Regions from separate parts of the Chryseobacterium sp. MMS23-Vi53 genome, predicted to be linked through region 2. Evidence: riboswitches for the same ligand, from Rfam matches in the RefSeq annotation. Region 2 holds a riboswitch; each other region holds the start of a gene.
The links. A riboswitch is a leader RNA that binds a small molecule or an ion and turns the genes downstream of it on or off. The one in region 2 is predicted to bind S-adenosylmethionine.

Region 1: it holds a riboswitch for S-adenosylmethionine, as region 2 does, so the genes downstream of both, ACKX2A_RS10565 (TonB-dependent receptor plug domain-containing protein) here and ACKX2A_RS13410 (SusC/RagA family TonB-linked outer membrane protein) in region 2, are expected to answer to the same signal.
Region 3: it holds a riboswitch for S-adenosylmethionine, as region 2 does, so the genes downstream of both, ACKX2A_RS14030 (alpha/beta fold hydrolase) here and ACKX2A_RS13410 (SusC/RagA family TonB-linked outer membrane protein) in region 2, are expected to answer to the same signal.

The regions. Positions count from the first base shown of each region.
Region 1 covers NZ_CP180265.1:2,393,971-2,404,868, forward strand. The annotation lists gene ACKX2A_RS10565 (TonB-dependent receptor plug domain-containing protein) at 1-2,332, opposite strand, end outside; SAM riboswitch class I at 2,428-2,535, opposite strand; gene ACKX2A_RS10570 (alpha-amylase family glycosyl hydrolase) at 2,922-5,762, opposite strand; gene ACKX2A_RS10575 (alpha/beta fold hydrolase) at 6,017-7,024, shown strand; gene ACKX2A_RS10580 (organic hydroperoxide resistance protein) at 7,108-7,539, shown strand; gene ACKX2A_RS10585 (T9SS type A sorting domain-containing protein) at 8,033-10,096, opposite strand; gene ACKX2A_RS10590 (helix-turn-helix transcriptional regulator) at 10,247-10,898, shown strand, end outside.
Region 2 covers NZ_CP180265.1:3,011,253-3,022,150, forward strand. The annotation lists gene pckA (phosphoenolpyruvate carboxykinase (ATP)) at 1-399, shown strand, start outside; gene ACKX2A_RS13390 (heavy metal translocating P-type ATPase) at 502-2,460, opposite strand; gene ACKX2A_RS13395 (Fur family transcriptional regulator) at 2,506-2,925, opposite strand; gene ACKX2A_RS13400 (hypothetical protein) at 3,035-3,781, shown strand; gene ACKX2A_RS13405 (RagB/SusD family nutrient uptake outer membrane protein) at 3,839-5,332, opposite strand; gene ACKX2A_RS13410 (SusC/RagA family TonB-linked outer membrane protein) at 5,350-8,259, opposite strand; SAM riboswitch class I at 8,343-8,441, opposite strand; gene ACKX2A_RS13415 (type II 3-dehydroquinate dehydratase) at 8,674-9,084, shown strand; gene ACKX2A_RS13420 (hypothetical protein) at 9,192-9,554, shown strand; gene ACKX2A_RS13425 (YHS domain-containing protein) at 9,766-10,041, shown strand; gene ACKX2A_RS13430 (SCO family protein) at 10,028-10,708, shown strand; gene ACKX2A_RS13435 (superoxide dismutase) at 10,825-10,898, shown strand, end outside.
Region 3 covers NZ_CP180265.1:3,128,688-3,139,585, forward strand. The annotation lists gene ACKX2A_RS14020 (T9SS type A sorting domain-containing protein) at 1-987, opposite strand, end outside; gene ACKX2A_RS14025 (MGH1-like glycoside hydrolase domain-containing protein) at 1,225-3,840, opposite strand; SAM riboswitch class I at 4,029-4,136, shown strand; gene ACKX2A_RS14030 (alpha/beta fold hydrolase) at 4,201-5,139, shown strand; gene ACKX2A_RS14035 (ACT domain-containing protein) at 5,143-6,681, shown strand; gene ACKX2A_RS14040 (O-succinylhomoserine sulfhydrylase) at 6,863-8,062, shown strand; gene ACKX2A_RS14045 (homocysteine S-methyltransferase family protein) at 8,159-9,169, shown strand; gene ACKX2A_RS14050 (fatty acid desaturase family protein) at 9,253-10,344, shown strand; gene metH (methionine synthase) at 10,349-10,898, shown strand, end outside.

The DNA.
Region 1 (10,898 bases), 620 kb from region 2:
TCTGAAGATCAGGAAAAACATCAAAAACGTTATTCGCACCGATTGTAAGATTAATATTTTTCGTAAAATCATAACCAACACTCACATCCGTTACAACTTTTGGAGTAAATTCCTGAACGCCACCGAAAGGATAACCGTCTCTGATGACTTTTCCGAAATATGTATTTCTCACTAGGAAATTAAATTTACCAATTCCATAATTTAAGCCCAAAGTCGCTTTTGTTTTTGGAGATAAACTTTCGATGATATTAATTTGATCCGGTCCGAAAAATTCATCTTGAGGAGTTTGAAGATTTGCTGGAAAATGGAAGTCGGTAATTTTTGTTTCGGTGTAATTTCCGGCAAGGTTGATGTTTAAGTTTCCTCCGCCCAATTTCCAGTCGTATGAAACAACCAAATCAACACCTTTTGTTTCCGTGTCGACTGCGTTAGCGAAAAACCTTCCGCTTTCTACACCATAAACCGCCAATCTGTCGTCGGTAATATTACTTGTGATGACGATTCTGTCTTTCACTTTAATTAAATATCCATCCAACGTAACGAAAAGACCTCTTGCAGGTTTTAATGTAAATCCGACACTTCCGTTAACAGATGTTTCCTGTTTCAATTTATCAAAACCAAGAGCTCTTGCCGCTTCACTGTCATTATTAAAAATACCTTTTGTAACGATGGAATTTCCTGTTGTAGAAATGTCTGCGTATGAATTATTAAAATATTGCTGCTGTAAAGACGGCGCTCGGAAACCGGTTCCCACCGCTCCACGAATCGCGAAATTTTTTACAAATTCATATCTCAAAGCCAATTTACCATTCAAAGTGCTTCCGAAATCTGAATAATTTTCGAATCTTCCGGCTAAATCAACATTAAATTTTTTATTTAAATCATAAGAAACATCGGCATAAACCGCAGTAGAAGTTCTCGATTTTCTCAGAGCATTTTCCGGTGAAAAACCAATAAAAGACTGAGATCCACCTGCTCCGATAATATCCGTAGATGGCGTAGAAGCTGTTACAACATTTCCGTAAATATCGTATCTCGCATACGATGATTCTTGTCCTGATTTGATTTCATATTGCTCGAATCTGAATTCTCCACCGAAAGCAATGTTGAAGTTTTTAATATTTTTTGAAACATCAAGATTAACTGTATTTTGAAGGAAACTGTGCGCCCCTGCTTCAAAACTTGTCGGAGATTTTGCGCCTAATGAAGCATTTACCGTGTTGCTCACATCATAATTGAAGGTATTACTTCCGAACGTATTGCTTAGATCAAAAAACCAATCGTTTTTGTTGTATTTTGCTCCGACAGCGTAAGAAAAATCGTACACTTTCGAGCCTAAAGTCGGCTGAAAACCATTTGGAAAAATGGAAGGTACATTATTCGAAGTTTCGCTTGGAAGCCTTCTGAAACCGTACCCCTGACCTTCTTTTATACTAAAACCTCCAAAAGAATATAATTTAAACACATCATTAATCGGATATTCTGAATTGAAATATAATTGCGCCTGTTTTATTTGAGCATCTCCGATCTGGAAATTGAAATCGTCGCGTGTCAAGCCTCTTTGTTGAATAATTGCATCATCTGAAGCTTTTGCAGCGGCAGGATCATCTGCGAAATCGTAAGCAAAATTATCACCGAAAATATCAAGATTATGATTTTGCGTTCTTGTCGTTTTTCCTCTGTGATTTAATTGTAAAGATAAATTGATGTAACTATCTTTTTTGCCCAAAGAAGTTCCGTAGTTGGCTCCGGCTTGATATGTTTCACCGTCATTTCTTCCTGTAATTCCATAATTGAGACTTGCAGAACCGCCAATATTTTTTTTCAGAATAATGTTGATCACTCCTGCAATCGCATCAGAACCATACTGTGCTGCTGCTCCATCTCTTAAAACTTCAATTCTGTCGATGGCAATGACCGGAATTGTACTTAAATCCGTTCCGACAGAACCATTTCCAACTGTGTTTTGATAATTAACTAAAGATGTTGTGTGTCTTCTTTTTCCGTTCACCAACACCAAAACCTGATCCGGTCCCATTCCTCGTAATGTTACAGGATCTATATGTTCTGTACCATCTGAAGCTGATTGGCGAACCGAGTTGAACGACGGAATCACATAATTCAATAAATCCTGAACAGAGATTTGCGGTGAAGATTTTTGTATTTTTTCGATATTGATAACATCCACCGGAACCGGCGTTTCCAGCTTTGTACGTTTTGCATTTCGGTTTCCGACGATAATGACGTCTTCAATCTGTTTTTCTTTTTCCTGTTCCTGAGCCGAAACGAAAACCGCTCCAAGCAATAATATAGAAATGCTTAGTCTCTTCATCTTTTGTTTTTTGCAAAATTAATAATAAACCCCGACGAACAAAATTTCGCCTACAAAGACCGTCAAGAAAATGGAAAAATATTAAGAATATGCTTCACTTATCTTCCCCCGATTGGGTTGGAATTAGCACCTTTACACATTTGGAAATGTGTCGGTTGCTAAGGTTTCACAGGGCCAGATCCCTCCACCTTTCTTGATAAATCTAGTGCAAAGGTAGAGTATTAATTTTAATTGACAAAAAAACATAAATTTTTCCCTTTTTGAATCATTTTTTCAATTGTGAATAAGTTGTGGATAATGCGTGAATTACCTGTTAGCTAGGCGTGAATTACGTGTGAGTTATCAAAATTCAACTATTAACAAGTTATTTTTTGAATGTGAATAAGATATGGATAACGTCTTGGTAAGCTATTGGCAAGCCCAAATAATTTGTGAATTTCTATGTGGAAAATCTTGTGAATTACGTGTTAAAAAGCCGTTAGTTTCTTATGAATAAGCATTAATTTAAATGTGAAAAAAATGTGGACAAACAAAAAAGAGATCACTCTCGTGACCTCTTTGTATAGTAATCCTCAGATTTATCCACAGGTTATTTCACAATCATTTTTTGAATAGCAATTCCTGTATCTGATTTTAAATGAACCAAATATGATCCCGCAGGATAATTTGTTTTCAATTCGTATGTTCCGTTTTCATTGGTAAGCTTAAATGCCTCCATCTTTTTTCCACTCATATCGTAGATTGAGATCTCTCCATTTTTTGCTTTGTGGTAAATTAATTTAGCCAAACCATTTTTTACTGGGTTATCCCCAATTTGAAGCGATAATACGTTTTCTGCATTCACATCGATTGTGGATAAATTTGTTCCAGTATAATTCCCGAAAATTCTGAATTCTCCTGGCTGCAGAGAAATCGGAGCTGTTATGGAAGCCACCGTAAAGATTGAATTATCCATTAAATTCTGCCATTGCCCAGTGTAAGGGAAATACGGAACAACATTTTGCGTTGCCGTTGTGTAATTTGCTAATACAACAACATTTTTAATTCCTAATGTTAGTGTATTATCGTAAACGTAAATCCTTGTAATCAATCCGTTTGGATCATTTGTTAAGTTATTGGATTCAACTGTATATGTTTTAGATTTAAAAACAGGATTTGCATTTCTGATGTTGATAATTTTCGCCCAAGTATCATAAACCGCTTTTCTGTTTACGTTTGTATCATAACCTAAATTGAATGCAATTGGCTTTTCATCGGTTCTGCAACCATTATTGATCGATCCGTCCGCACATCTGTTGATGCTGAATTCATAGCCTAATTCACCAAACTGCCAAATCATTTTCGGACCGGGAATTGTGAAGAATGTCGCTCCGAAAGCTTTCATTCTTTCTAAAGCTGTATTTAAGTTTTTAACATCATAAGACCCATTTACAGCACCGTAAGCCAGATTTTTAAACATCAATCTTTCCTCATCATGACTTTCTCCGTAACCAACACCGGACATATTTGTAAATCCGTGAAGTGTGTGATTCATTCTATCGAAGTTGCTGTTTTCCTTATAACCCATCGTATTCTGATTATACGGTCCGTTCTGGTTATTCCAAAGCATTACTCCTTTTCCTTCTGCAATTCTGTAATTTGCCCATTGCTGCTCTTCCGCATCGGTTCCCAAATGTTCAAAAATCATGTAAGAATTTGGATCTAAAGCCCATTGTCTGTCTGCGTAATATTTTAAGATATCTACTCTATCCTGCTGATAAGCGTTGGTACAGGCTTCATCATTTTCAGAGCAATTTTGTGTAAACCCTTTTGTTAAATCCCAACGGAATCCATCAATGTGATATTCGCTTAACCATTGTTGAAGACATCTTTCAACGTAATATTTAGTTGAAGGACTTGTATGGTTGAAATCATTAAATACATTATACGAGTGCTTCGGAACTGTATTAAAGTAAGGATTATTTGCAGCTACATCTCCATAGCCATCTCCATCAGGATCTACATTCCAAAGTCTTACCAACGGTGAACGTCCAGTCGCATGATTGAATGCGATATCCAAAATTACGGCAATTCCGTTTTGATGGCACAAATCAACAAACTCTTTGAATTTTTCAGGCGTTCCATAAGCTTTATCTAAAGCATAATGGAAAGATGTATTGTATCCCCACGAAAGATTTCCTTCAAATTCCATGATTGGAAGAAGCTCGATTGCGTTGATGTTTAAATTTTTTAAATAGGTAATTTTATTAATTAAAGACTGCCAGTTTTTTTCCTGCGTAAAATCTCTCAAGAGCAATTCGTACACTACAAGATTTTCTTTTGCCGGACGCTGAAAATTCGTCACCTGCCAATTATATGGCGTTTGTCCTGTTTTAAACATAGAAACCTCAAAACCCTGTCCGGAAGGGAAAGCCGGTAAATTCGGATAGGTTGTTGGTGAGATATACTGATCGTCGTAAGAAGACAAAATCTGTGGAGAATAAGGATCTGCTACTTTTCTTAGATCATTTGTTCTGTACTGGAAAGTATATAATTGCTGTGGCGTTAAACCATTTAATTCAATCCAATACAAATCTGGATTTGTGGTATCTCTTTTCATTAAATAAGAGTCATTCACCGTCCAGTTATTAAAACTTCCAATCACATGAACGAAATTTTTAGTCGGAGCATACAAAGCCAGCCCAACTTTTGTATTATCTGTCGGATTGTAATTGATTCCCTGTCTTATCCAGCTTGGTATTGCTTCGGAAACAACATTTCTCGGAACTTGTAAAATAAAGGTTGAGCTTTTTGACGTCGATCCCTGCGTTGCAATCAGTTCCATGTTCGCATCTCCTGTTACCGTGTAATTGTAAGAATAAGAAGATGAGGGCGTAGAAGTAGAATTTACAACTGTTCCGTTTGCTTTTAACTGAAATGTTGCGTTAACGTTTGTAGTTGCTGTAATGTTGATGGAGTTTCCTGTCGGAACCGATGTCAAACTGTTCGCGGCAGGATTAGTCATTGTTAAATTCAAAACTCCGACATTTACAAAAATATCAGGCGACGTTTGATGAGAACCTGTTTTATCTTTTAGTAAAAATCCAAATCTTCCGATTCCTGTTCTTCCGTAAAAAGTTGTCGGTGTAAACGTTAAAGAATACGTGTCGGTTGTGGAATTGTAGCTTAATTTATTCAATTCATTCGAACTGTTCCAGCTTCCATTGGTAGGGCAATCCTGACTGTTTTGATAATTTGTATCTAAAGACCACGTCCAGATATAAATTGCATTGTTTGAAACACCCCAAGCTGTTTCATCAATCTGATTTCCAGGGACCGTTAATGTAATATTGTCCGTTTCATTAAACGGATTCGGAGTAATTGTATAGCTTATCTGCCCAAACGCAAGAGCCATGATAAACAACAAAACACCGGAATAAAATTTCTTCATAAAAAATAGTTTTTTCAAGTTAGTACAATACGAATGTAATTTATTTTTTGAGAATTATTTAAATTTCATTCAGAAAACATAAATTTTAACTTATTTATAAATTATGCAATGTGCAATAATTTCTCTTCCTGATTAATTTTATCCTAAGTTTTGACTAATTCATCTATCTGTTTGTCCGCTTCATCTAATTTGTCATGGTTTTGCAGGTGAAAGGCTTTTACTTTTGTCACATCAAATTTAAAAACTCAATCATTATGTTTACCAAATCAACTTATCAACAGATCTATTTCATTAGAAAATATGTTATCAGCACGATCTTAATTTTGACCTTTAATATCGGATTAAACGCTCAAGAAACGAAAAGTTCATTGGGAACTTTAAAACAAATCAACGCAGGTGTTTTGAATGTTGGTTATGCAGAAGCCGGTTCACCAAACGGAACCCCGGTGATTTTACTTCACGGATGGCCCTATGACATTCACAGTTACGAAGAAGTTGTCCCTTTATTGACGGCGAAAGGGTACAGAGTGATTACCCCTTATTTAAGAGGTTTTGGCACAACTCGTTTTCTTTCGGATAAAACGATGAGAAATGGGCAACAAACTGCAGTTGCAAACGATATTATTTCTTTAATGGATGCTTTAAAAATCGACAAAGCAATTATCGGTGGATTCGATTGGGGAGCAAGAACTGCGGATGTGATGGCTGTACTTTATCCGGAAAGAGTAAAAGGGCTGGTTTCTGTGAGCGGTTATCTCATTACCAATCTAGAAGCGAATAAAAAACCACTGCCTCCGAATGCAGAATTAGGTTGGTGGTATCAATATTATTTTTCAACAGAACGTGGTGAAAAAGGGTACAAAGACAATACGTATGAATTCAATAAATTAATTTGGAAAACGGCTTCTCCCCTGTGGAATTTCAATAAAGAAACTTACGATCAGACGGCACAATCTTTCAACAACCCAGATCATGTGGCGATCGTTATTCACAATTACCGTTGGAGATTGTCTTTAGCAAAAGGCGAAACAAAGTATGATGAATTGGAGAAAAAACTTCAATCCAAACCAAAAATTAATGTTCCCACAATTACAATCAGCAGTGATTTTGACGGAGCTGCAATTGATGGAAAGGCTTATGAAAGCCAATTTACAGGAAAATATTCCCATAAAATTTTAAAAGGAATCGGACACAATGTACCGCAGGAAGATCCACAATCTTTTGCGAATGCGATTGTTGAAGTGGATGGCTATTCGAGATAGTTGATAGTTGATAGTTGATAGTTGATAGTTGATAGTTGAAAATTAAATCTAAATAAATTGTAATTAATAAAAATCTTAATAAAATGGAAAATACAAACATTATTCAAGCAGAAAAAGTATTATACACAGGAAAAACTCATACAACAGGCGGTCGTGAAGGATTTTCTAAAAGCTCAGACGGAAATTTAAACATCAAACTTTCAACACCGGGCGGAAATGAAACAGGAACAAATCCTGAACAGCTTTTTGCTGCAGGATGGTCGGCTTGTTTTATCGGAGCATTGGGATTGGCTGCCAGAAAAAGAAAAATCAGACTTTCTGCCGAAACTTTTGTAGATGCAGAAGTGGATCTTTGTATGGAAGATGATGTGTATTTTTTACAGGCTCGTCTGAATGTAAGTCTTCCGGAAATTGATGTGGAAACCGCAAAATTATTGACTGAAGAAGCGCACCAGACATGTCCTTATTCTAAAATGTCGAGAGGGAATATTAATGTGGAAATTAATATTATTTAAATATTGAACTTGTTAAACTTTTTATTTCACCACAAAAGTCACAAAAGATTTTAGATAAAATATTTAAAGCTTATTAATAAACTTAAAAAAAGAAAACATAAGTTTTAAAAATCTTTGATTTTTATTCTTTTGAATACTTTTGATTATCTAATAATAAATACATCGCTTTTGTGACTTTTGTGGTTAAATCCAAAATTAGTTTAAACAGATTTAGTTTTTGCGATTTAGTTTTTGAAGCAAAGGTCGCTAAGTTTTTTGGACTACTATTCTTTTTTAAGTTCGCAAAGGCGTTCTAATTAACAAAGATAACAAAGCTTAAAATAGCAATTTCATCCAATTCAATTATTTTCATCCCCTATATTTTTTATCTTAAGACGACTCGGCGATGTCCAAAGGACATCGCCGAGTCTATGTAATTTAAATGAACTAACTATGTAAAAACAAAAGGTTTCTTTCAAAACCTTTTGTTCTATCAATCAAATATGCGTGGAAATTAATTTTTAACCACTTTTTTAGAAAACGTCTGCCCGTTCTTCAATTTTAATTCTACAATGTACATTCCGTTTGGAAGACCTTGCATATCAATTTGATCTTCCGAGAACTTCACATTTATTTTTTGTCCTATAACATTCGTAACATTTACATTTTCGATCACCGAATCTGCTTTAATATTTAAAATCCCTTTGGTAGGATTTGGATAAATTCCGATCGATTTAATATTTAACCGAACATCAGAAGTTGCCAATCCTGAGAAATCTTTTGTACATCTTACAGACTCACCCTGTCCTCTTGGTCCTCCAGAACCCGGTGTAACAACTGTTGTTCCTATATACATATATTTTCCACCTGTGTTTGCCGTATCCGAACTCCAGTAATACCCTCTTTGTCCTGCAAACGTAAATGCTCCTGTCGTATTACTTCTATATCCCGCAGATGGCAATTTTAAATAACTAGCATACGCTGTTGCCGGATTATTAATTCCTTCTGCATTTACAAGATTTGTCCAATCTGCCTGAGTTGGCAATCTCCAACCTTGTCCGATCGCTTTACAAGGATCTGCACCAATTGCCGAAGTTGTTCCTGTTGCTGAAGAAGCGTTCCATGCATCACTTGCAGCATTGGTTGCCCACCAAGAAGCCGTACTTGTACCTATGATAAATGAATTGATTCCTGATAATCCTGCCGGAGAATTTGAAGTGGGAGCATTTATTGTTGCAGAAGTTCTGTTTTGATGACCATCATCCCATCTTCCCCACTGAAAAAGATCTCCAAAAGAATCAGGATCATCGAAAGAACCCGCAACTTTTGAACTTCCTAAGTTCTGTTGAAGCCAAATTTTACCGTCAGCTCCCCTTACTGTTGTGTATTCAACAGTTTGACCTTTGTATGTAAAGCTTACACAACTTGTATCTCCTGCATTAATTCCAGGATCTGCTCCGTTACATGAAGATGGCGCTGTTAGAGAAATTCGTTTTACTTTTGTTCCATTTTGAGAATATGCTAAAACAAGAGAGTTAGTAGAGTCATCGTAAGCAAGATCATTATAAGTTGCCTGTCCGTCGGAGATAAAATTACCTCCGAAAACTCCCCAGGTTTGGGTTGCCGGATCTAATTTGTAAACGGTATTTTTTAATAAATCATCATTTTCCCAACGGCTTGCTACAACATATGGAGCTCCGGAAGTTGTCACAGCAAGAGCAACATACTGTACTCTTCCGCTTGAGAAATTTGCATTTCCAACCTGCACCCAGTTTGTTCCGTCGAATTTTTTGACGTTTAATTTTTGTCCGTTTGCAGAGTTTGAAACATAAGCTACATACAAGTTATTATTGGCATCAATTGCGATATCAGAATTATATTGTTCACTTGAAGATGATGCATCAACAACATTTCCACCAACTAAAATCCAATTATCTGCAGTTGTTGCATTAGTTGAATTTTCATAAACTCTAACTCCGCCTGCCACATTACAAGTATAGACTTTGTTATTCGTACCGATCACCATTTCCGCAAAAGCGGCTCCGCTCGAAAAGCCTGTATTTCCTACCTGTTCCCAGGTTCCGTTCACGTAGCGCTGAACAGTTCCTGAATTATGAGTTGAAAAGGTAAATACAATATTCGAAGGAGAAACAGCGGACGCCTGATAATTAACTGCCGAAGTTGTCGGACTTGGTAATTGTACCCAGGAAGAACCATTGAATTGTCGAACCTCCAATCCTGTTCCCTGATTTGTATAATATAAATCACCTGACCCGCCTATACTTAATGAATTAAATAAAGCCGCTCCTGTTGTAATTCCTGCGTTTCCTCCGACATATGACCAGGAATTTCCGTCAAACATTTGTACAGAACCTTTTGCTACCGAAGTGTCATAATAAGAAAGATAATATTTTCCACCATTAACTACCAGATTATTGTAGCTACTTCCACCTGCAGAAACCATTTGTATACCTCCTACATTTTCCCATTGCTGAGCATATGTAAAGCTCTCTGCGATCGTCAACAGCATAAATCCTGCTCCAATCTTACGCGCCGCAAAATGTAATTTTCCAAGCATAATTAATATTATTTTTATTTATTCTAAATTATATTTAATTTTGCGCAAAATTAGTTGAGCTATTTAACCTCAAGTTATCATTTCCGAACTTTTTGTTATCTCAGACTCAGCTTTATTTAAAATTGTACCATGCCCGTAAAGACTGTCCGTATGAAGAATCAATCTGATAAAGGATTATTGTTCAGATCCGAAGACATTAAAATTGTAATGCAGGAAGATTCGTATGCAGAAAAATTTTTCAGATCGAACATGATTGAAAGCAAATCGAGTTTTAATTTACTTTTTTTGCTGAGTCCGAATATTCATTTGGAAGCCCATGATTGCGGATCGAAGTTTATATTTAAGAAAAATCAATACATTCTTCATTTTTCATCGGAAGAAAGTATGGCGGAACTCTGGACAGAAAATCAGGAAATTTTAAGATATCTTCAAATTCAGATTCATTATAATTATATTTTGAAACTCATCAATCCGGAAGAAAGCAAAGAAAACGCAGACATCCTGGAAAATATGATCCGTAATAATTATATTTTTCTTCACAAGCAGACTCCGCCTTATATGACGGTAGAAATGCACATGATTTTAAGGGAAATTGTCAGCTCTTCAAAGAAAGGAGTAATGCAGAAATTATTTGTCGAAGCGAAAATTATCAAACTTTTAATCCTTATGTTCGAACAGTTTGATGAAAAAAATACAGTTCAAGAAATCCCGAAAATTCCTTCGATGATTAAAAAATTCGTAGATGAAAATTATCATAAAAACATTAAAGTGGAAGAAATCGGAAAGCTGATTGGCATCAATC
Region 2 (10,898 bases):
ACATTACACCCAACAATGTACTCAAAAACATTGATCGGAAAAATGAAAGAGCATGGTGCAAAAGCTTACTTGGTAAACACAGGTTGGAACGGTACCGGAAAAAGAATTTCTCTAAAAGATACAAGAGCAATTATCGATGCAATCATTGACGGTTCTATCGAAAATGCTCCAAAAACAAGAATTCCAATCATGAATTTGGAGGTTCCTACAGAATTGCCAAATGTCTCTGAAGGTATTTTAGATCCAAGAGATAGCTACAGCGACGTTTCTGAATGGGAAGAAAAAGCAAAAGATCTTGCTGCAAAATACATCAAAAACTTTGAGCAGTACTGCAATACAGAAGAGGGTAAAAAATTAATTTCTTCTGGCCCTCAATTACAAGAGCAAACAATAAACTAAAAATAGAAATCCTCATCGTTTGATGAGGATTTTTTATTTTCATAACAGATTAAACTTTATTTCTATTAATTGATTTAAAGATTATTATCATTTTTATCCTTATTAAAACTTCATTCGCTGAATTCTAACTGCATTTAAAATAGCCAATAATGCAACTCCAACATCAGCAAAAACAGCTTCCCACATGGTTGCTAAACCTCCCGCTCCGAGAGCAAGAACGATAGCTTTGATGGCAAAAGCTAAAATAATATTTTGCCAAACTATTTTCTTAGTTTGCTTTCCGATGTTGATTGCCATCGGAATTTTGCTTGGCATATCATCCTGAATTACGACGTCTGCAGTTTCAATTGTCGCATCGCTTCCCAATCCGCCCATTGCGATTCCTACATCACTTAAAGCAACAACTGGGGCATCATTCACTCCATCTCCAACAAAAGCAACAGTTTGACCTTTCACTTTAATTTCCTTGACTTTATTCACTTTGTCTTCAGGAAGTAAATCACCATAAGCATTTTGGATTCCTAAAGTGTCGGCAACATATTTTACAACTGAGGTTTTATCACCGCTCAACATTGTAGTTTTTACGTTTAATGATTTTAATTTATTGATGGTTAATTGTGCATCAGCTTTAATGGAATCTGCAATCGTAAGATACCCTACAAATTTTTTATCGTAAGCCACGGCAATTAAAGTATACACAATGTTTTCAGGTTTGATATTGTAATTGATGTTGAATTTATCCATCAATTTGAAATTTCCGACTAATAATTCTTTTCCGTTAATGACTGCTTTTAAACCGTACCCTGCAATTTCTTCCACATTTTCCAGTTGAATAGAATGGTCAATCTCTCCTACATATTCATGAATTGCAGTTGCAACAGGATGGGAACTTTTACTTTCTAAGGCATTAATGAATTTTAAAATTTCATCTTTATTAAATTCAGTATCAAAATTAACTTCCTGAACTTTGAAAACACCTTCTGTCATCGTTCCGGTTTTATCCATCACAACGTTTTGAACATTAGCCAGAATATCAAGAAAATTGCTTCCTTTAAATAAAATTCCGTTTCGACTTCCCGCACCGATTCCTCCAAAATATCCCAACGGAATGGAAATCACCAATGCACATGGACATGAAATCACCAAGAAAACCAATGCCCTGTACAGCCATGTTTTAAACTGATAATCTTCAACAAAGAAATACGGTAGCAATGTAATTCCGATCGCCAGGAAAACAACAATCGGGGTGTAAATTTTTGCAAATTTCCTGATGAATAATTCGGTTGAAGCTTTTTGAGCCGTCGCATTTTGAACCAATTCTAAAATCTTGCTCAATTTACTGTCTTTGTAAGCCGTTGTAACTTTCACCTGACTGACGGTGTTTAAATTAATCATTCCTGCTAAAACAGTTTCTCCTTTTGTTTTGGTGTCGGGTTTACTTTCACCCGTTAATGCAGACGTATTGAATGAAGCGGTTTCGGATAATAATACTCCGTCCAATCCTAATTTTTCACCGGATTTTAATTGAATAATTTCTCCGATATTTACTTTTTCGGCTTTTACGATTTCGGGTTTTCCATCTTTTAAGATCGTAACTTCATCGGGACGTTGATCTAGTAAAGATTTGATGTTGCTTTTCGCTCTTGTCACCGCCATTGCCTGAAAAACTTCACCTACAGAATAAAAAAGCATCACCGCCACACCTTCCGGATATTCTCCGATAGCAAAAGCTCCGACTGTCGCGACTCCCATTAAGAAAAATTCAGAAAAAACATCGCCGTTTTTTATGCTTTCGAAAGCTTCTTTTAAGACAGGTAATCCGACCGGAATGTAAGCAATTAAATACCAAACCAGCCGAATCCAGCTGGTAAACCAATCGGTTTTTATATAATTATCTAACGCAATACCGATTATTAGTAAGACAAAAGAACATATGGCAGGAAGAAACATCTGAAACGTCGATTGATCTCCTGTATCATGAGAATGATCATGATCGTGGTCATGCCCTTCATGATTGTGGTTGTGTTCTTTTTTTGGTTTTGTGCTGCAACATTCTTCCATAACTTAAAAATTTTAATCAAAATTAGGTTTAAACAAAATGCAACACTATTGCAAACTTTCCAGGCAGTTTTCACAAATTCCTTTGGCGAAAAGTCTTATTTCATCGATTCTAAAATTGGTCTGAATATTTTCGGGAAAAGAAATATCTTCTTTACAAGTCGTCTGTTTGCAGATTTTACAGTAAAAATGAAGATGCCAGTCTTTATGTGTACTTTCATCGCAACCGTCGTGACAAAGTTTGTATTTTGTCGTCGTATTTTCTTGAATGCTGTGAACAATTCCTTTTTCTTCGAAGGTTTTTAATGTTCTGTAAATTGTTGTACGATCAGCATTTTCGAAATGGTTTTCGATTTCAGATAATGATAACGCTGCTTCCTGAGAACTCAAAAAATCGTATACCAAAATCCTCATACTTGTGGGCTTGGTGTTTTTGTCTATTAATTTATTTTCGATGTCTGTTTTCATTCTGCAGGGTTTTGAATTAGCTTAACTTTAACTCATTATATAAGTTACAAAAATATTTTAATACTCCCTGCAACACAATTGCAAAAGTTACGTTTATCCAATACTGAGATTGAAGATTTTAAATAAATCAATATCTTCATCTTTCAAAAGCTTTAAACCATATTTAATGAAACTCTCGCTGCTGTTAATTTTCCTTGCCAATTTTATTTTTGCACAAGATTTAGAAATTAGAATTCCTGATGATTTTAAAGAATTTCCTTTCTCCGATATGGAATATCCTCCGTATAAAAAAATAAAAATTTGCTATGATATTATTAATCATTCAAATGAATATTATAAAATTGTGATAGATTCTACAGGCTTCAGCAATGTTGAAAATGAAGGTGTTGATGAACTTTATCTTGGATTAGCAGATTTTAGAATTTATGAAAATGGGATTTTAAAAGAAAGGGAAACTGGAAATCTACCTTACACTAGAGGCACTAGAAAAGATCCTTTTCCAACAAATAAAGAGCTTTTACAATTTAAAAAGAAAAATAAATTGAAGTTTAAGGATATTTATGATATCAGAATTTTCCACCAAATAAACAAAAGAACAATAACGCTAGCTCCCAAAGAAACCCGATCATTCTGTATTGATATTACCTTACCTTTCTATAATTCGCCAGCAGATGATGGAGCAACCTTATATTTTGAAATTGAGAATGACAAAAAATATGAGTATGAAATACATTTAAATATTCCAAAAGAAATGATCCAACGGTTTACTGATGTTATGAGTGGAGAATCGAAGAAATACAAAGTATTTTCTGGAGAAATTGTTTCTAATAAAGTATGGTTTATTCTTAAAAAATAAAAAAGCCACCACAAAATGCAGTGGCTTCCCCTCTTATGAGAAAAATTAAAAACTAAACTATAAATTCGGATTATTCTCAATTTCCTTCTGTGGAATCGAGAACAAATAATATCTGCTGTTCGCTACAAACGCTGACTGATCTGGGAATGCAAAAATCGTGTGACCTCTTCCGTTCACGGTTTTCACAACACCATCCGGAGTAGTAATCTGCACCTGGATAGCCTGTCCGCTTGAATTAGTGAAAGGTTTTCTCACCACAGTTCCTTGCGTTCTGATGATATCAGATAACGAAAATCCTTCACCGAACAATTCTTTTCTTCTTTCAATTAAAACTTCTTTAATCACATCATTTTGCGTCAAAGAACCAGAATATTGGTTGGCATTTCTTGCCGATTTCAATTGATTTAAAACTGTTACCGCGTTCGTTACATTTCCGTTTCTGGCTTCAGCTTCAGCTTCAATTAAATACATTTCGGCCGCTCTCATGAAAACGATATCTGCAATTAAATTGGCTTTAAATTTAAACTTGGCATATCTCAAAAGACCCTCTCTTCCGGGATTTCCATCCCATGAAAACAAAGAATAACGGATATCATTAGTATCAAACAAATCTTTAAAATAAGGATCTGCCATAAAGCTGTAGTAATAACTTCCCGAAGATGAAACGTCTAAAAAGTGGAACGCATAACTCTCTCCCGACTGTTCCTGTGTTTGTCCGTGTCCCCAAATCCATTCTCCGTTGCTGATGTCATTGAAACCTTCTTTGTATTTTTCAGCAGTCATTAAAGCATATCCGTTTCTGGCGATTTTTGCAGAAGCTGTCGCTTTTGTCCATTCCCCTGTATTTAGATAAGCTCTTGCTAATAAACCATTCACAACCGATCTGTCAATTTTATCCTTGTTGTTTCTTGAATAATTTTGGAGCAAATTGTCTGCATCCGTCAAATCACTTTTAATTAAAGTATAAATTTCTTCCAGACTTGCTTTTTTCTTTCCTACTGAATTGGTCGTGGTTGGTTCTGTATAAATCGGAGCCGTCAAAGCAGTTTTATCTTTCAAATAACTGAATTGATAAAAACTCGCCAGATTCAGATAACAAAATGCTCTCAAAGCTTTTGCCTGACCTTTCACCTGATTTTTCTTTTCCTGACTTCCTTCCGCAGCATCAATTCTGGCAATAACATTATTCATATTATTAATCACAGAATATAAAGAATTCCAGATATAAAGCGGCCGGCTTCCCGTGTTATTAACCAAATCTGTAAAAGCATAAGCTCCGGGGAAACCATATTTATTGGTTAAAACTGCGACGTCACTTCCCATCGCATCGCTCGTTCTCAACACTGTTGAATAACCGATATTTGCGTAAGTTGTTCCATCATCATTGAATTTAGCCCAAGTTCCATTAATTACAGTTTCTGCACTTTCTGCTGTTTTAAAAACTTCTTCTTCACTCGCTTGGTTTGTTGGATCTGTTTCAAGATCATTTGCACAGCTTGTAAAAGTGAATGCTGTAATGAAAGCAAAAGATAAATATTTTAATTTTTTCATTGTTTTTAATTTAAATTTTAAAGTGTAGCCTGTAATCCGAAAGTGATCGTTCTCATGGCAGGATATCTGTAATACGTTGTTCCGTCCAATGTCTGCTCGGGATCCATTCCTTTGTGTTTATAGAATGTCAAAAGATTTTCTGCCTGAACATATATTCTGAATTTTTTCAATCCGATTTTTTCAAAATAATCCGATGGAAGCGTATATCCTAAACTTACATTTTTCACTCTTGCATAGGTTCCTGAATATAAAAATCTTGATGAGGTTGAAGTCCAGTTATTCGTGGTTGTACTTAATTTCGGAACGTCTGTATTTGTATTTTCAGGCGTCCATCTGTTCAGCATTTCTGCGCTCCACGCTCTCCCTGCCGAACTTCCGTTATGCATTAACATTGTATAATCGGTATCTAAAATCTTTCCTCCAACTGCAAATGAAACTAAGGTTGAAAAATCGAAATTTTTGTAAGCGAAGCTTGTTGTTAAACCTCCCATTATCTTTGGAAGAGATGAACCCTGCAAAGTTTTTGTAGCTTTTGCATATTCGGAAGTTGTTCCTTCGACTGTATTTCCGTTCGCATCGGTTGTGATGGTTTTCCAAAGCGGGTTTCCGTTGCTTGGATCTACACCAACCCATTCCGGAATGAAGAAATCGTAAACAGAACCTCCGACTTGTAGTAGTTTTGTTCCGCTTACAATCGAGCCTTTGGGAAGTTTGGTGATTTCATTTTTTAAGGTGCTTAAATTCACATCAACATTCCATTCAAAATCTTTTGTTTTAATAGGTGTTGTGAATAACGAGAACTCAAAACCTGTATTTTTTAATTCACCAATATTCGCCTGATATTCGCTGAAGCCCAGTGACGGCGCCAAAGGCATTCCGAATAAAAGATCCTTGCTTTTTCTTTGGAAATATTCTACGTTTCCTTTAATTCTGTTATTTAAAATTGAGAATTCAACACCTGCATTGAAATTTAAATTGGTTTCCCATTTCAGATCACGAGTCGGTAATTTACTGGCAACCGTTCCGCCTTCACCCAAATTATTGTAAAAAGCATACAGACTTTGGTAAGCGTAATATGTGCTCAATTTATCATTTCCCTGACCTCCGTAACTTGCACGAAGCGTCAATTGATTGAAGAAATTTAAATTTTTAATAAAATCTTCATTCGATGCTTTCCAAGATCCACCAACTGACCAAAATGTTCCCCATCTGTTTTCGGGAGAGAATCTTGAAGAACCATCTGCTCTTACCGATCCTGAAACAAAATATTTGTTTTGATAGTCGTATTCTGCTTTACCTAAGAAACTTAGCAGTCCCAATTTATCACTGTTTCCCGTGAAACCTCCCAGTAAAGCTGCTGCATCCGGCTCATAATAATAGGGTAGTGAAAACTGACTTCTGCTTCCGGAAATCGTCTGATATTCGTAATGATAAAATTCCTGACCACCTAAAATATTGATGTGATGTTGTCCAAATTTTTTATCGTAGGTTAAAATATTACTCGTCGTGTAAGACAATGTTCTAGAATTGGTTTTCGTCACAGAACCTCCAATTTCCGCACCTTCTCCCAACAATGGATTGGTGTAATAATGACCATTGTAATTCACCAAATCGACTGAAAAACTAGATTTAAATTTTAATTCCGGTAAAAAAGTAAATTCTGCAAAACCTTTTCCTGAGAAGTTATCTTCCCTATTTTCATTTTTATCTAAAGGCAGTGTTGCGGCTGCATTTTCATTCTGCAAAGCGCTTGTAGGTCTGTATTTTCCGAAATCGTAAATATAATTTCCGTTGGAATCTAACTTATAGTTTCCATCCGCATTTCTTTCATAATAAGGATAAAAAGACGGAATGATTCTCGCCGCATTAATCACGTTATCTGTTCTCGAATCCGATGAAGGCGGTGCTTCCTGAAGACTGTTGGTGTATGCTAAATTTGCTCCGACATTCAACCATTTTTTGACTTCAGAATTGATTTTTAATCTTGTGCTGTATTTCTTAAAACCGGACTCAATAGCGATTCCTTTATCATCCAGATATCCTAAAGAGAAAAAATAATTGCTCTTTTCATTTCCTCCGCTAAAATCCAGATCAACTTGATTTCTTGAAGCAGTTCTCTGCAAAATATCTTTCCAGTTATCATTCCATAAGGCAGTTGCTCCGGTCGCCAATTTGCCGTCTGTTCCTACAGGTTTTGCAAAATTTGTTCCGTATGGATTGATTCCCAAAGCGTTTACTAAATTATCCGTTGCCATCTGCGCAGCCTGTTGAGAAGAAATTTGGCTGGATTTATACCCATTTCTCAACGCTTCCCAGTACAATTCATAGTACTGATCGGTCGTTACCTGTTCATAGTCCTTCACCGCTCTGCTTGAGAAACCTTGGCTTATATTAAAGTTTACTCTCGCTTCGCCTTTCTTTCCGGACTTTGTGGTAACGATAATCACACCGTTTGCACCTCTGGAGCCGTACAATGAGCTTGCCGTAGCATCTTTCAGAACACTGATCGATTCGATATCGTTGGGACTGATCGAGTTGATATTTCCATCAAAAGGAATTCCGTCCACCACAAACAAAGGATTGCTCGATGCACTGACAGAGCCGATTCCTCGAATCCTGATTGAAGCTGTAGAACCCGGCTGTCCCGAAGAACTTACCGCCTGAAGTCCGGGAACCTGCCCCTCCAATGCCTTTGTTATGTTGGTAACAGGTCTGCTGTTGATTTTTTCACTCGAAATTGTTGCTACCGAACCTGTATAACTTGTCTTTTTAGCTTTTCCGTAAGCCACTACAACTACCTCGTCTATCTCTTTTTCATGAAGAGTGTCTTTTTTTGCCTCCTGACCTTTCACATTGGCAGCACCTAGAAAAAATGCCGCTACAGGTGGAATCCAAATTTTTGAATTAATTAAATTTTTGTTAATCATAATCAATTTTATTTACTACTTATTAAATTTTAGCCTTTTGTAAAAAAGACAGCAAATAGCATCAATAATCATGATTAACACTTTACTTATCTTTCCTTTTTCAAGGCTGAATGTAACACCTTGCAATGTGCAGGTTGTTAAGATTTCATAGGGTCAGTTCCCTCCATCTTTCTTTATAAGCCGTTGCAAATCTAAAAACAAAAAGTCTACAAAACAAGTAGACTTTAAAATTTTAAATATAAATTTTATAAAAATTATCTTAATTTTATTTTAAAACCATCAAAAATAGATAGTTATAAAAAATGTTAAATTTTTAAATATGAGAAATATCATTAAAAATAATGCAATAAGTAAATTTTAAGTTTAAAACTAAATTTTTAATCCTTAATTCAAAAAACTTATTAATTTTATAGTATGAAAGTTTTAATTGTAAATGGTCCTAATCTGAATTTATTGGGCACAAGAGAACCAGAAATTTACGGAACAACTTCAATGGAAGATTATTTGGAAAATTTGAGGCCAGAATTTCCTTCTCATGAAATACACTATTATCAATCCAATATTGAAGGTGAATTGATTAACAGACTTCAGGTGGATGATTTTGACGCGTTGGTAATTAATCCGGGAGCTTTTACTCATTATTCTTACGCAATTGCAGATTGTTTAAAGAATATTCAAAAGCAGAAAGTTGAAGTTCACATTAGTAATATATACAAAAGAGAAGAGTTTCGCCAGAAGTCTGTGACGGCTGCAAATAGCGACGCTGTTTTGTCTGGATTTGGTATGGATGGTTATCGATTGGCGATTTTAAGTTTGAAAGCTTAAAAAATCTATCAACAATCAACCAAGTCAACCAACCAAAAACTGACTTTCATCATAAATCCCTCATAAAAACAAAATTCATCAGTATATTTGTGCTATAGAATTGATCGTTGAAGTTTTTCATTTCCATATTCATTATTTTCACGATTGCATTACGTCCGGTTTTGCCATTGATTAATTATGCCGTTAATTATGACTATATCGTAAAAAATCTTTGCGAAAACAGAAATATTCCCCAATCAACCTGTAAAGGAAAATGCTACGTTGAAAAAGAATTAGCCAAAACAGAAAAGCAATCCAACAATAATCAGAATGTGAAAATTGCAGGATTAGACGTTTTCCTATCTAATGAAATCCTTTCCTTTTCAGATAAAAATCAATTCGAAATTCCATTAAAAAAAACCAACTCGGATTATATCGATTTTCACACTTCAGAATATTTTTCCCGAATATTCCATCCTCCTTTATCTTAAATTTATTCTAAACTAAATATTTAGTTGAATTTAATATTATATAAGCGTAGCTACCATTTGCTGAGTGTAACGTCCTTGCGAACGTATCAACATGAAGTTTACGAAAAAACTTTGCGAGCGTTGCGTTTAAAAATAATTTCAATATTAAGTTTAGTTTAAAAAAACAATCAATTTTCATTCAATACTATCATTAATTTCAATTTAATTTAAAATGAAATCAAAAATTATTTTAACAGCATTTTTGTCTGTTTCATTAATGGCTTGTGCCCAAGAAACGCCTAAAGTAAAGCATAAAAAATCCAATACAACAGCGAAATCAAATACAAAAACGATGAAATTTGTCAATGCAGTAGACCCGATTTGTCACATGCCAACCGAACCCGATATGAAAGATACAGCAGTGTATAAAAATAAAACGTACGGTTTTTGCAGTTCACTATGCAAAGACGAATTCAAGAAAAATCCTGAGAAGTATGCCCAAAAGTAAAAAGCCAAATAATACGAAGAGTAAAGTCATTATTCCGATTGTAATTATTGCATTGCTTTTTGTGGGAATCGGTGTCGGAATGGGGTATTTCAAAAAGAACCTTTATACGGTAATGAAAGTCCCTGATTTTCAACTGACAGATCAGAATAATAAAAAAATCACCAACAAAGATATGCTCGGAAAAGTTTATCTAGTCGAGTTTTTCTTCAGCAGGTGTCCTACGATTTGCCCAATAATGAACACGAATATGAGGGCGATCGAAGATGAAATCAACAATCCCGATTTTGGAATCATTTCCATAAGCATCGATCCTGAAAATGATACACCGCAATTATTGAAAGAACATGCGAAAAAAATAGGAGCAAAATCTCCAAACTGGCATTTTTTAACGGGTGACAGAAGCTATATCGGGAAATTGGCAGATCAGTTCAATATTTATGTTGGTGATAAGGAAGATGAGAGCGAAAGCCTGAATCATAGCGGAATGATTGCGCTTGTCGACAAAGATGGCAATATCCGTTGCCGATACAACAAAGACAATATGCCTATTTTATATTACTCAGGATTGAATTATGAAGATCCGGAAGGAAAGACGCCGAAGCTGACAGGAAAATATCACCCCGACAGAGAAATTCTCATCGAGGATATTAAGAAGTTATTGAAATAGAGGACTGGAAGCTAGGTGTTGGAAGAGGGATGTTATCAACAATATGGTAATAAACTTCCAGCCTCCAACTTCCATCTTCCAGCCAAATACATAAACCACACAAAAAACAAAACGTTATGAAGATTTTAAAAGTAGCTGCTTTAAGTGCAGTATTCGCGGCACAATTTGCGTTTGGACAGTTTAAGCAAAC
Region 3 (10,898 bases), 120 kb from region 2:
TGTAAATTCTTTCATTTTCCAGAATCCTTGAGAACCGCCGCAGTTTGATCTTACCCAAAAATAATAAGTTTGTCCTGTAGCTAAATTATTAATTGTTGCAGAGGTAACTCCTGCTGCCACGCTTCCTGAAGGAGTTTGTGTAGCCAATGGAGCAACTGGAGATGTACTGTAATAATATTGATATCCTGAAGATGGAGCATTGGTTGGAGCAGTCCAGCTTAGGGTTGCAGTATCCATTGTTGAGCTATAAGTGATGTTCGATGGCGATCCGCAAGAATTGTAAGCATCTGCAGAGAATGCAAAAATATTTGGGATACCACCTGTTCCGTTTTTCGTTACAGTTACACTTTTTACACTTTTAGACTGGTTTGCAGCATTTATTGCTAATGGAATTTGATATAATCTTGGGTTTGTTCCATTTCCGGATTCCAGATTGTTGTTGGTGATGTTAATTCTTCCGATTCCCTGAATAGCGTAATTTGTTCCGCCGTACCAGTCAGCAATACTTAATCCTGTAAATGTTTGTGAAGTATTATCTGTAAAATTTACATCAACATCTACTGTACAGGCTCCACTTCCTCCTGTTGCCAACATATATAAGCTGATTGCCGGAAGAGGTGTTGTAAATACCAAAGTGCCATTGTCTCCTATATTTTGTAATCTTAATGAATTGTTTGCACTGTAAGATGCCATTTGATAAGATAACCCGGAAGTAGAACCAACAGCAGAATTGATAATTCCGTTTACCGGAAGACCATAAGTAAGGGGAGTACTTGTTGCTGTCAGTTGATAGTCGCGAGAAATAAATGCGTAGCTTACACCATCCACATCGGTATTGGTTGAAGAAGCTGCTGTACCCACTCCGTTGGCAATAACATCGGCATTGAAACCACTTTGTACCGGCATCGGCTGATATTCCTGAGCTTTTAAGTGTGTCATCGCTATAGTTGAGAGTACCATTGCGATAGGCAGTAATTTTCCTTTCATAAAAAATAATTATTAGGTTTTATGGCGCTAATATAGATATTTTGTTGTGAAAAAAATAACGTAATTTTGAATTTTATATTGAATTTTTATATTATTTAGATAAAATATATTATTATCTTAATGAGAAAATAGATTTTGACTATAATGGAGAGGTTCATTATTGAAATAATTAATATTATGTGATGAATAATAAAAAGCCCCTTAAAAAAGAGGCTTAAATTATATTAAAAATGTTCATTAAATTGTCAATCTCGGTTTCATCAACTTAGCAACTGTCGCTGTCCAGCCCGTTTGGTGGGATGCGCCGACTCCGCGGCCGTTATCTCCATGAAAATATTCAAAAAAGGTGATATAATCTTTAAAATTTTCATCATAATTAAATTTTGCATTTCCACCATTGAAGGCACGTTCTCCATTTTCATCTTTCAGGAAAATAGAACACAATCTTCCGCTGATATTTTGTGCCACTTCATCTAGATTTCTTTTTTCTCCGCTTCCTGTTGGCAATTCAACTTTCAGACTATTTCCATAATAAAAATGAAATCTCTGCAAACTTTCAACAATCAAAAAGTTAATCGGAAACCAAATCGGACCTCTCCAATTGCTGTTTCCGCCAAACATTCTGCTGTCGCTTTCTGCGGGGGTATAATAAACTACATTTTCATTTCCATGAACGGAAAATTTAAAAGGATTCTCTTCATATACTTTAGACATTGCACGAATACCATATTGGCTTAAAAATTCTTTTTCGTCCAGCATTCTACTCAGCACTTTTGTTAAACGCGTTTTGCGGAGAATACTCATTAAATGCTTTCTTCCGTGTCCTTCTTCTTCCCAGTGTGAAACAAGTTTTGTCAGTTCAGGTTTATTTTTTAAAACCCATTCCATTCTCGCTTGGAAATTTGGCATTTTATCCAGTAGATGATGATCAATAATTTCCACCGCAAACATCGGAATCAAGCCAACAATACTTCTCAGTTTCAACGAAACACTGTCTCCGTTTCCAAGTTGTAAAACATCATAGAAAAATCCATCTTCTTCGTTCCAAAGCCCATTTTTACCATCTCCCAGATTTTCCATGGCTTCGGCAATATAAAGATAATGTTCAAAAAATTTAATCGCCATATCTTCATAAACCTGGTAATACTGAGCCAATTCCATGGCAATTCGCATCATATTCAAAGCGTACATTGCCATCCAGCTCGTTCCATCGGCTTGTTCTAGATGCTGACCGTCTTTTAGCTCCATATTTCGGTCAAAAGCTCCAATATTATCGAGTCCAAGGAAACCTCCTCCAAAAATGTTTTTCCCGTTTTTATCTTTTCGGTTGACCCACCAAGTGAAATTCAACAACAATTTCTGAAAAACTTTTTCTAAAAATAAAAGATCCGGTTTTCCGTTTTGCTTTTCATCAATTTTAAAAACTCTGAAGCAAGACCATGCATGAACAGGCGGATTTACGTCACTTAAATTCCATTCATAAGCCGGAAGTTGTCCGTTCGGATGCATGTACCATTCCTTCGTCAGCAAAAGAAGCTGACCTTTCGCAAATTCAGCATCAATAATCGCAAACGGAACACAGTGGAAAGCCAAATCCCAAGTCGCATACCAAGGATACTCCCATTTATCGGGCATCGAAATGATGTCTTTGTTGTGCATGTGATTCCACTCCGTATTTCTTACGTAATTGTTGAAATCTCTCGGAGCTTCAAAATTAGGATCACCTTTAAGCCATTTTCCGACGTTGTAATGATAAAATTGCTTATTCCAAAGCAAACCCGCAAAAGCCTGTCTCTGAACATTTTTTTCATCATCATTCGTTACATCATTCTGAATTTCATCATAAAATTCATTGGCTTCAAAGATTCTTGTCTTTAAAATTTCATCAAACTGATAAAATGGTTCATCTAATTCATTCGGTGACAATCTGAAATCAAATGTTTTAGACTGTCTCGCTTCAATCATTTCATCAATTAGAAAAGAAGCTTTAGTTCCCCTTTTTTCGGGATTTACGGTGTTGCTTCCATAGGTAATGTAGTCATTAATTCCGTCTTTATAATAGGTATTTCCCGGATAAGGAGCTCCATATAATTTCGGAGAATTGGTTTCATTATCACAGAAAACACTTTCTGCATTCATATTTCTGGAATAAAACTTTTTGATCGAAATACTGTCATGATTAATATCGATACAACCTTCATACGAAGCATTCGTTTGTCCTTTATATGTGTTGTATCCCCATTTCCAGTTGTTCCTGAACCAAACAGTCGGTGCAACTACAATCGGAGCATCAGCATCACTCCTGTTGAAAACTGTTACTCGAACTAAAAAATCATTGTGGTCAGCTTTGGCATATTCAATGAAAATATCAAAATATTCATCTTTATCAAAAATTCCGGTATCGAAAATTTCATATTCCGGTTCTTTCTTGCTTCTTCTAGCATTTTCTGCACGGATTTCATCGTAAGGAAACGCATTGATAGGGTATTTATACACCATTTTCATATAACTATGAGTCGGTGTGTTATCTAAATAATAAAACAGTTCTTTGATGTCTTCCCCATGATTTCCCTGAGGATTGCTCAGCCCAAAGAAACGCTCTTTTACCATTTTATCTTTCTTATTCCAAAAGGATAGAGCGAAACAGAAAAGCTGCTTTGCATCGGAAATTCCGGCAATTCCTTCTTCGCCCCAACGATAGGCGTAGCTTTCGGCAGTGTTATGATTGGCAAAATTCCATGCATCGCCGTTGGAACTGTAATCTTCACGTACATTTCCCCATTGTCGGTTGCTGACGTATGGTCCCCAATTTTTCCAGTTATTATCTTGTAATCTTTGTTTTTCGGTACTCATATTTCAACATTTTTCATTACGAAGTTAGTTTTTTTGCTAAAAATTTCCAACTTATTAAATTTGAATTATAATTAATATGCTCTTGCAAACCTTCTGTTTATCGGAGTTTTTTATATTAAATTAAATTTTTATAAATATTTAAAAGAAAAGTTTTATCTTTGCACCATTCGATCATTCAAATATTGAAAATGTTATCAAGAAAGGTTGAGGGATTAGACCCTGTGAAACCTTAGCAACCCTTTGCGCAAGCAATGAAGGTGCTACGTTCTACCAAAATTATTTTGGACAGATAACTACTGAATCTTTTTTCAGCCATTTCCTGTGGCATTTTCAATTGTATTATCAAAAAGTATAATAGAATTGAAAACAGAACTAAACTATATTAATCTCGCGTATCTTACAAATTCCCATAAGGAATATCATATCTCGTTGAGCTATCAGCTTTTCGGGAAAGACTTGTTTTCAGCACCTATAATTTTAGTTAATCATGCTTTAACCGGAAATTCAGATGTTTCGGGAGAAAAAGGATGGTGGAAAAAATTAATTGGTAGAAATCAGGTTATTGATACCGAAAAATATACAGTTCTGTGTTTCAATATTCCTGGAAACGGATATGATGATTTTTTAATTGATAATTATGAAGATTTCACACCTTCAGATATTGCCAATATCTTTTTGCAAGGTCTTGAAATTTTAAATATTAAAAGTTTACACGCCATTATTGGAGGTTCTCTGGGAGGAGGGATCGGTTGGGAAATGTTGGTGAAACAACCAAATCTTGCCGAGATTTTCATTCCTATTGCCTGCGATTTTAAAACCCACGACTGGCTTCATGCACAATGTCTGGTTCAGAAGTTTTTATTAAATCAAAATGATGAACCATTACAAAAAGCCAGAATTCATGCGATGTTGTGCTATCGAACGCCGGAATCGTTAAATGAAAGATTTCAAAATAAATACAATCAGGAAAAACAGAGATTAGAGTCTGAAGATTGGCTGATTTATCACGGAAACGCTTTAAACGAAAGATTTAGTTTAAAATCTTACAAGCTGATGAATCATTTGCTGATGAACATCAATACCGATGAACATCAACTGGAAAACATCCACGCACGAATGCACATGATCTCCGTTGATACCGATTTATTTTTCCCTGCTTCTGAAATCCGAATGTGCTATCAAAAGCTGAAAGAAAAAAAGGAAAATGTTTTTTATCACGAGATCACCTCAATTCATGGGCACGATGCCTTCTTAATGGAATACGAACAATTAAATAATATCATTAAAAATATTTTGTAGACGATGAAAAATGTAAATGAAATAAAATTTTTAAAAAACAGGTCAATCATCAAGTTTGAAGGAGAGGATTTCTTGGGAGAAATCGGTATTGACGGACGAATTTTCAAGGCGCTTACTTTGGCGAGAATCAGTGTTGGGGTTATTTCCCAGCAGGCCATCGAAAACGGAATTTCGATCCTAGTTCAGGAAAGTGATTCTGAAAAAGCGGTCAATTGCCTGATTGATGAATTTGAAGCAGAAAGAAAATCAGGGAAAGTTTCTCAGATTTACAGCATAAATAATGTGTCGGTTTTAGGTTTTGTAGCGGAGGATTTCAACAAAGTTTTGGCAGAATTGGCTAGAAATAATGTTTTTCCATTGCTTTTAAACCAAGTGGCAAGCGAAAAACGTATCAATATCGTTGTGACTTCTTCGCAGGACGAAAAAGCAAAAAATATCATCGAATCTGAAATTTCTAAAAAACCGAAAACGGTTCATTTGGCAATTATAGGACATGGAAATGTCGGAAAAACTTTGATTGAACAGGTTTTAGAATCATCAGAAGAAATTAAGAGACGTAAAAAAATCGATCTTAAAGTGGTTGCGGTAGCCAATTCAAGAAAAATTGCATTCAACAAAAAAGGGTTTGATAATAATTGGAATGATGAGGTTGTAACGGCTCAAAATCCTTCTAATGTTGAAGAATTAATTAATTTCTCAAAAGAAAATCAACTTGAAAATTTGATTGTTGTAGATAATACGGCAAGTAAAGATTTTGTCCACAATTATCATGCTTTGGCAGAAAACGGTTTCGATCTGGTTTCTTCTAACAAAATTTTCAATACGCTTCCGATCGAAGAATACCGTAAACTAAGATATACGTTGAACAAAAATAACAGACGTTATTTATACGAAACCAATGTTGGTGCAGGTTTACCATTAATTGATACGATTAAATTATTACACCTTTCAGGAGAAAATATCACAAGAATCAAAGGGGTGTTCTCAGGAACATTGAGTTATGTTTTCAACAATTTTTCTTTGAGAGATGATAAGTTTTCCACAATTATTAATGAAGCTTTGGAAAAAGGTTATACAGAACCAGATCCAAGAGAAGATTTATCTGGAAATGACGTTGCTAGAAAGTTGTTGATTCTGGCGAGAGAATTAGACTTGATTAATGAATTTGAAGATATCAATATTCAAAATCTTGTTCCTGAAAGTCTGCTTGAAGTTTCAAAATCTGAATTCCTTTCAAGACTGGAAGAATTAGACGAAGAATATCAAAAAATCAAAGAGAGCCAAGAACCTGATCATGTTTTAAGATATGTTGGAGATCTTCATGGAGATTTACAAAAAGAAAAAGGTGAGTTGGATGTAAAACTGGTTTCTGTTCCTGCCACTTCTGCGCTAGGACAACTGAAAGGTTCAGATTCAATCTTTGAAATCTATACAGAAAGTTATGGAGAAAATCCGATTGTCATCATGGGAGCTGGAGCCGGAGCACAGGTAACTGCAAGAGGTGTTTTCGGAGACATTTTAAGAGTAAGCGAAACAAAATAATCAGTGAACCCGAAAGGGTTCCAATATCAATAGCCGTAGGTAAAACCTATGGAACGAAATAATAAAATAACGTTAGGATGAAATCCTATCAAATAAATTAATGTAACAATATAATAATGTATCAATATAACAATTTGTAAAAAAGATTTTTAAATTGATATTTTATAAAAGATAAAAGTTTATGAGCGATAATTTTCAACCAGAAACTAGCAACGAGCAACTTTCAAATTTTGAAACACTTGCGATCAGAACCCAAACCGAAAGAACTCAGTTTGATGAGCATTCAACGCCTTTATATTTAACATCCAGCTTTATTTTTCAGGATGCGGAAGATATGAGAGCGAGTTTTGCAGAAGAAAAGCCAAAGAATTTATACAGCCGTTTTTCAAATCCGAATGTAACAGAATTTACGGATAAAATTGCGAAGATGGAAGGTGCAGAAGCAGGATATGCTTTCGCAACAGGGATGGCTGCGATTTATTCAACTTTTGCCACTTTGTTAAATGCGGGTGATCATATCGTAAGCTGTCAGTCGGTTTTCGGTTCTACACATACCTTGTTCACAAAATATTTCCCGAAATGGAATATTGAAACAACCTATTTCAAAGCCGAAGATGCAGAAAATGTTGAAAAATATATTCAGCCAAACACAAAGATTTTATATCTGGAAACGCCTACCAATCCTGCAATTGAAGTGTTGGATTTAGAATTTTTCGGTCAAATCGCAAAGAAACATAATTTAATTTTCATTGTGGATAACTGTTTCGCAACGCCTTATTTGCAGCAGCCGATAAAATACGGAGCAGACATCGTAGTTCATTCTGCTACAAAATTAATTGACGGTCAAGGTCGTGTTTTGGGTGGAGTAGCGGTTGGTAGAGAAGATTTGATTCGTGAGATTTATCTTTTCGCAAGAAACACTGGTCCTGCAATGTCACCTTTTAATGCGTGGGTGTTATCAAAAAGTTTAGAAACTTTGGCGATCCGTGTTGAAAAACATTGCGAGAATGCTTTAAAGGTTGCCGAATTTTTAGAAGGTCATCCGAAGGTAGAATTGGTAAAATATCCTTTCTTGCCATCTCATCCAAGTTATGAAGTAGCGAAAAAGCAAATGAAATTGGGCGGAAATATCGTAGCGTTCGAAATAAAAGGCGGAATTGAAGGCGGAAGAAACTTTTTAGATAAAATTAAAATGTGTTCGCTTTCCGCAAACCTAGGTGATACAAGAACGATTGTGACACATCCGGCTTCTACAACGCATTCCAAATTATCGGACGAAGAAAGAAATGAAGTAGGAATTACGGCAGGTTTGGTTCGTTGTTCAGTAGGTCTGGAAAATGTAGATGATATCATTGCAGATTTAAAACAGGCATTGGATTAATAATGAACCCGAAGGGTTCAACAACAATAGCCGTAGGTAAAATCCTATGGATAAAATATCAATCACGAATTAATTCAACGATGAAAAATAAATAAAATGAAAAATTCAGAACAACTATACAAAGCATTATCCGAAAGAATTTTAATTCTCGACGGAGCAATGGGAACAATGCTTCAGCGATACAAATTTGAGGAAGAAGATTACCGTGGCGAACGTTTCAAAGATTGGGAGCATCCTGTGAAAGGAAATAATGATTTGTTGTCATTAACGCAACCTCAGGCGATTGAAGAAGTTCACAAAAAATATCTGGAAGCAGGCGCAGACATCATCGAAACCAATACGTTTTCAGGAACAACTATTGCGATGGCAGATTATCACATGGAAGATTTAGTGTATGAATTGAACTATGAATCTGCAAAAATCGCCAGAAAAGTTTGTGACGAATTCACGGCTCAAAATCCTGACAAACCAAGATTTGTAGCAGGATCCATCGGCCCAACAAACAGAACAGCAAGTTTAAGTCCTGATGTAAACGATCCTGGTTACAGAGCAATCACTTTTGAAGAGCTAAGAGTTGCCTACAAACAGCAATGTGAAGCTTTATTAGACGGTGGATCAGATATTCTTTTGGTGGAAACGATTTTCGATACATTAAATGCAAAGGCAGCTTTATTCGCCATCGACGAACTTCAGGATGAAAGAGGAATTAAAATCCCGATCATGGTTTCCGGAACGATCACCGATGCTTCAGGAAGAACATTGAGCGGACAAACTGCAGAAGCATTTTTAATCTCAGTTTCTCATTTGAATTTATTAAGCGTAGGTTTCAATTGCGCTTTAGGAGCAAACCAATTGACACCGTATTTGGAGACATTAGCTCACAATTCAGAATTTGCTGTTTCCGCTTATCCGAATGCCGGTCTGCCAAATGCTTTTGGAAAATATGATGAAACGCCGGAAGATATGGCGAGTCAGGTCAAAGAATATGTTGAAAAAGGATTAATTAATATTATCGGAGGTTGTTGCGGAACAACGCCGGAACATATCAAGGCAATTGGAGATTTAGTTTCACAATATCCGCCAAGAAAATTGAATGAATTTGTCTGATTTAATAGATTTTTTTTATTGAATTGATAAAAAAGTAAACAGTTTTTAATATTAACTTTAAATAAATCATAAAATTTAAAGTAATGGAAAAACCGATTTACCTTAAAGATTCAGAGGATGCAAAACTGTTTAATGAATTAAGAAAGAAAGTGAACCAGCGTATAGAAGCCATTCCCGAAAACAGGGATCTTTATATTCAGATCAAAGCCATTATTTTGCCTTTGGTCTATTTTGGCTTATATGTGTTTGCGCTTTTCAATGCTGATAAGCTGTGGATTTATATTTCGAGTTTTGTGTTGATGGGAATTTCTTTAGTGTTGATTTATTTAAATTTAATTCACGAAGCGGCCCACAATAATATTTATAAAAGTAAGAGATTAAACTGTCTGGTTTTACAGATTTTCGATTTTGTGGGAGCAAATTCGTATATCTGGAAAAAAAGACATATTGCAAGCCACCATGCTTATCCGAATGTTGATGGATGGGATACCGACATTGAACAGAGCGGGCTATTGTTAATCGTTCCATGGATCAAAGCAAAAGGCGTTCAGAAATATCAGCATTTCTTTTTCTTTTTAGTGTATCCTTTATATCTGTTCAACTGGATGTTTATCCGTGATTTCAGAGATTTTTTTGATAGTGAAAGAGTCATTCTGAAAACACAGGGAGCAATTCCGACCAAAGAAAAAATTAAAATGGTTGCCTATAAACTGTTCTATTTTTTCTATCAGATTGCAGTTCCCGTTTTATTTTTTAAGGTATCCATTGGTTTAGCTTTGGGAGCTTGGTTTTTACAGGTGATTGCAGCGAGTATTTTTGCACTTTTTGTGCTGTTGCCTTTGCATCCGCTTCCTGATAATGCTTTTCCGAAACTGGATGAAAAAAACGGACTGCCATTCAGTTGGCTTCACCATCAGTTTGAAGTCACCAATGATTTACAGGAAAATAACTGGTTCGTAAGAAATGTACTGGGGAATTTCAACTTTCATGTTGCTCATCACCTTTTCCCGAATTACAGCTATTTATATTATAATGAAATTACAGAGGAAATCGAAGAATTTGCCAGAGAACACAATTTGGCATACAAAAGGTTTCCAATTTTCACCGCTTTGGGCAAACATGTGGATTTGCTGAAGCAAAATGCGAATAACGCATATTTTATTTTAGAAGAATAAATTGATGAAATATTTAAGATTATCGGGGCTTGAGCCTTTGATTATTACACCGGAAAGCAATTTTATCAACGTTGGTGAAAGAACCAATGTTGCCGGTTCAAAGAAATTTTTAAGATTAATAAAAGAAGAAAAGTTTGCGGAAGCATTGGATATCGCACGTCATCAGGTTGAAGGCGGAGCACAGATTCTTGATGTCAATTTCGACGACGGGTTGATCGACGGAAAAGCTTCCATGATTAAATTTTTGAATTTAATTGCTTCCGAGCCGGATATTTCCAGAATTCCTTTGATGATCGACTCCTCAAAATGGGAGATTTTAGAGGCCGGATTGCAGGTTGCGCAAGGAAAATGTGTGGTAAATTCTATCAGCTTAAAAGGCGGTGAAGAAGAATTCATCAAACAGGCAAAAGCGATTAAAAGATATGGAGCTGCTATGATTGTCATGGCATTTGATGAGGTGGGGCAAGCCGATACGTACGAACGTAGAATCGAAATTTCAAAGCGTTCTTATGATCTTTTGGTGAATAAGTTAAATTTCCCTGCTGAAGATATTA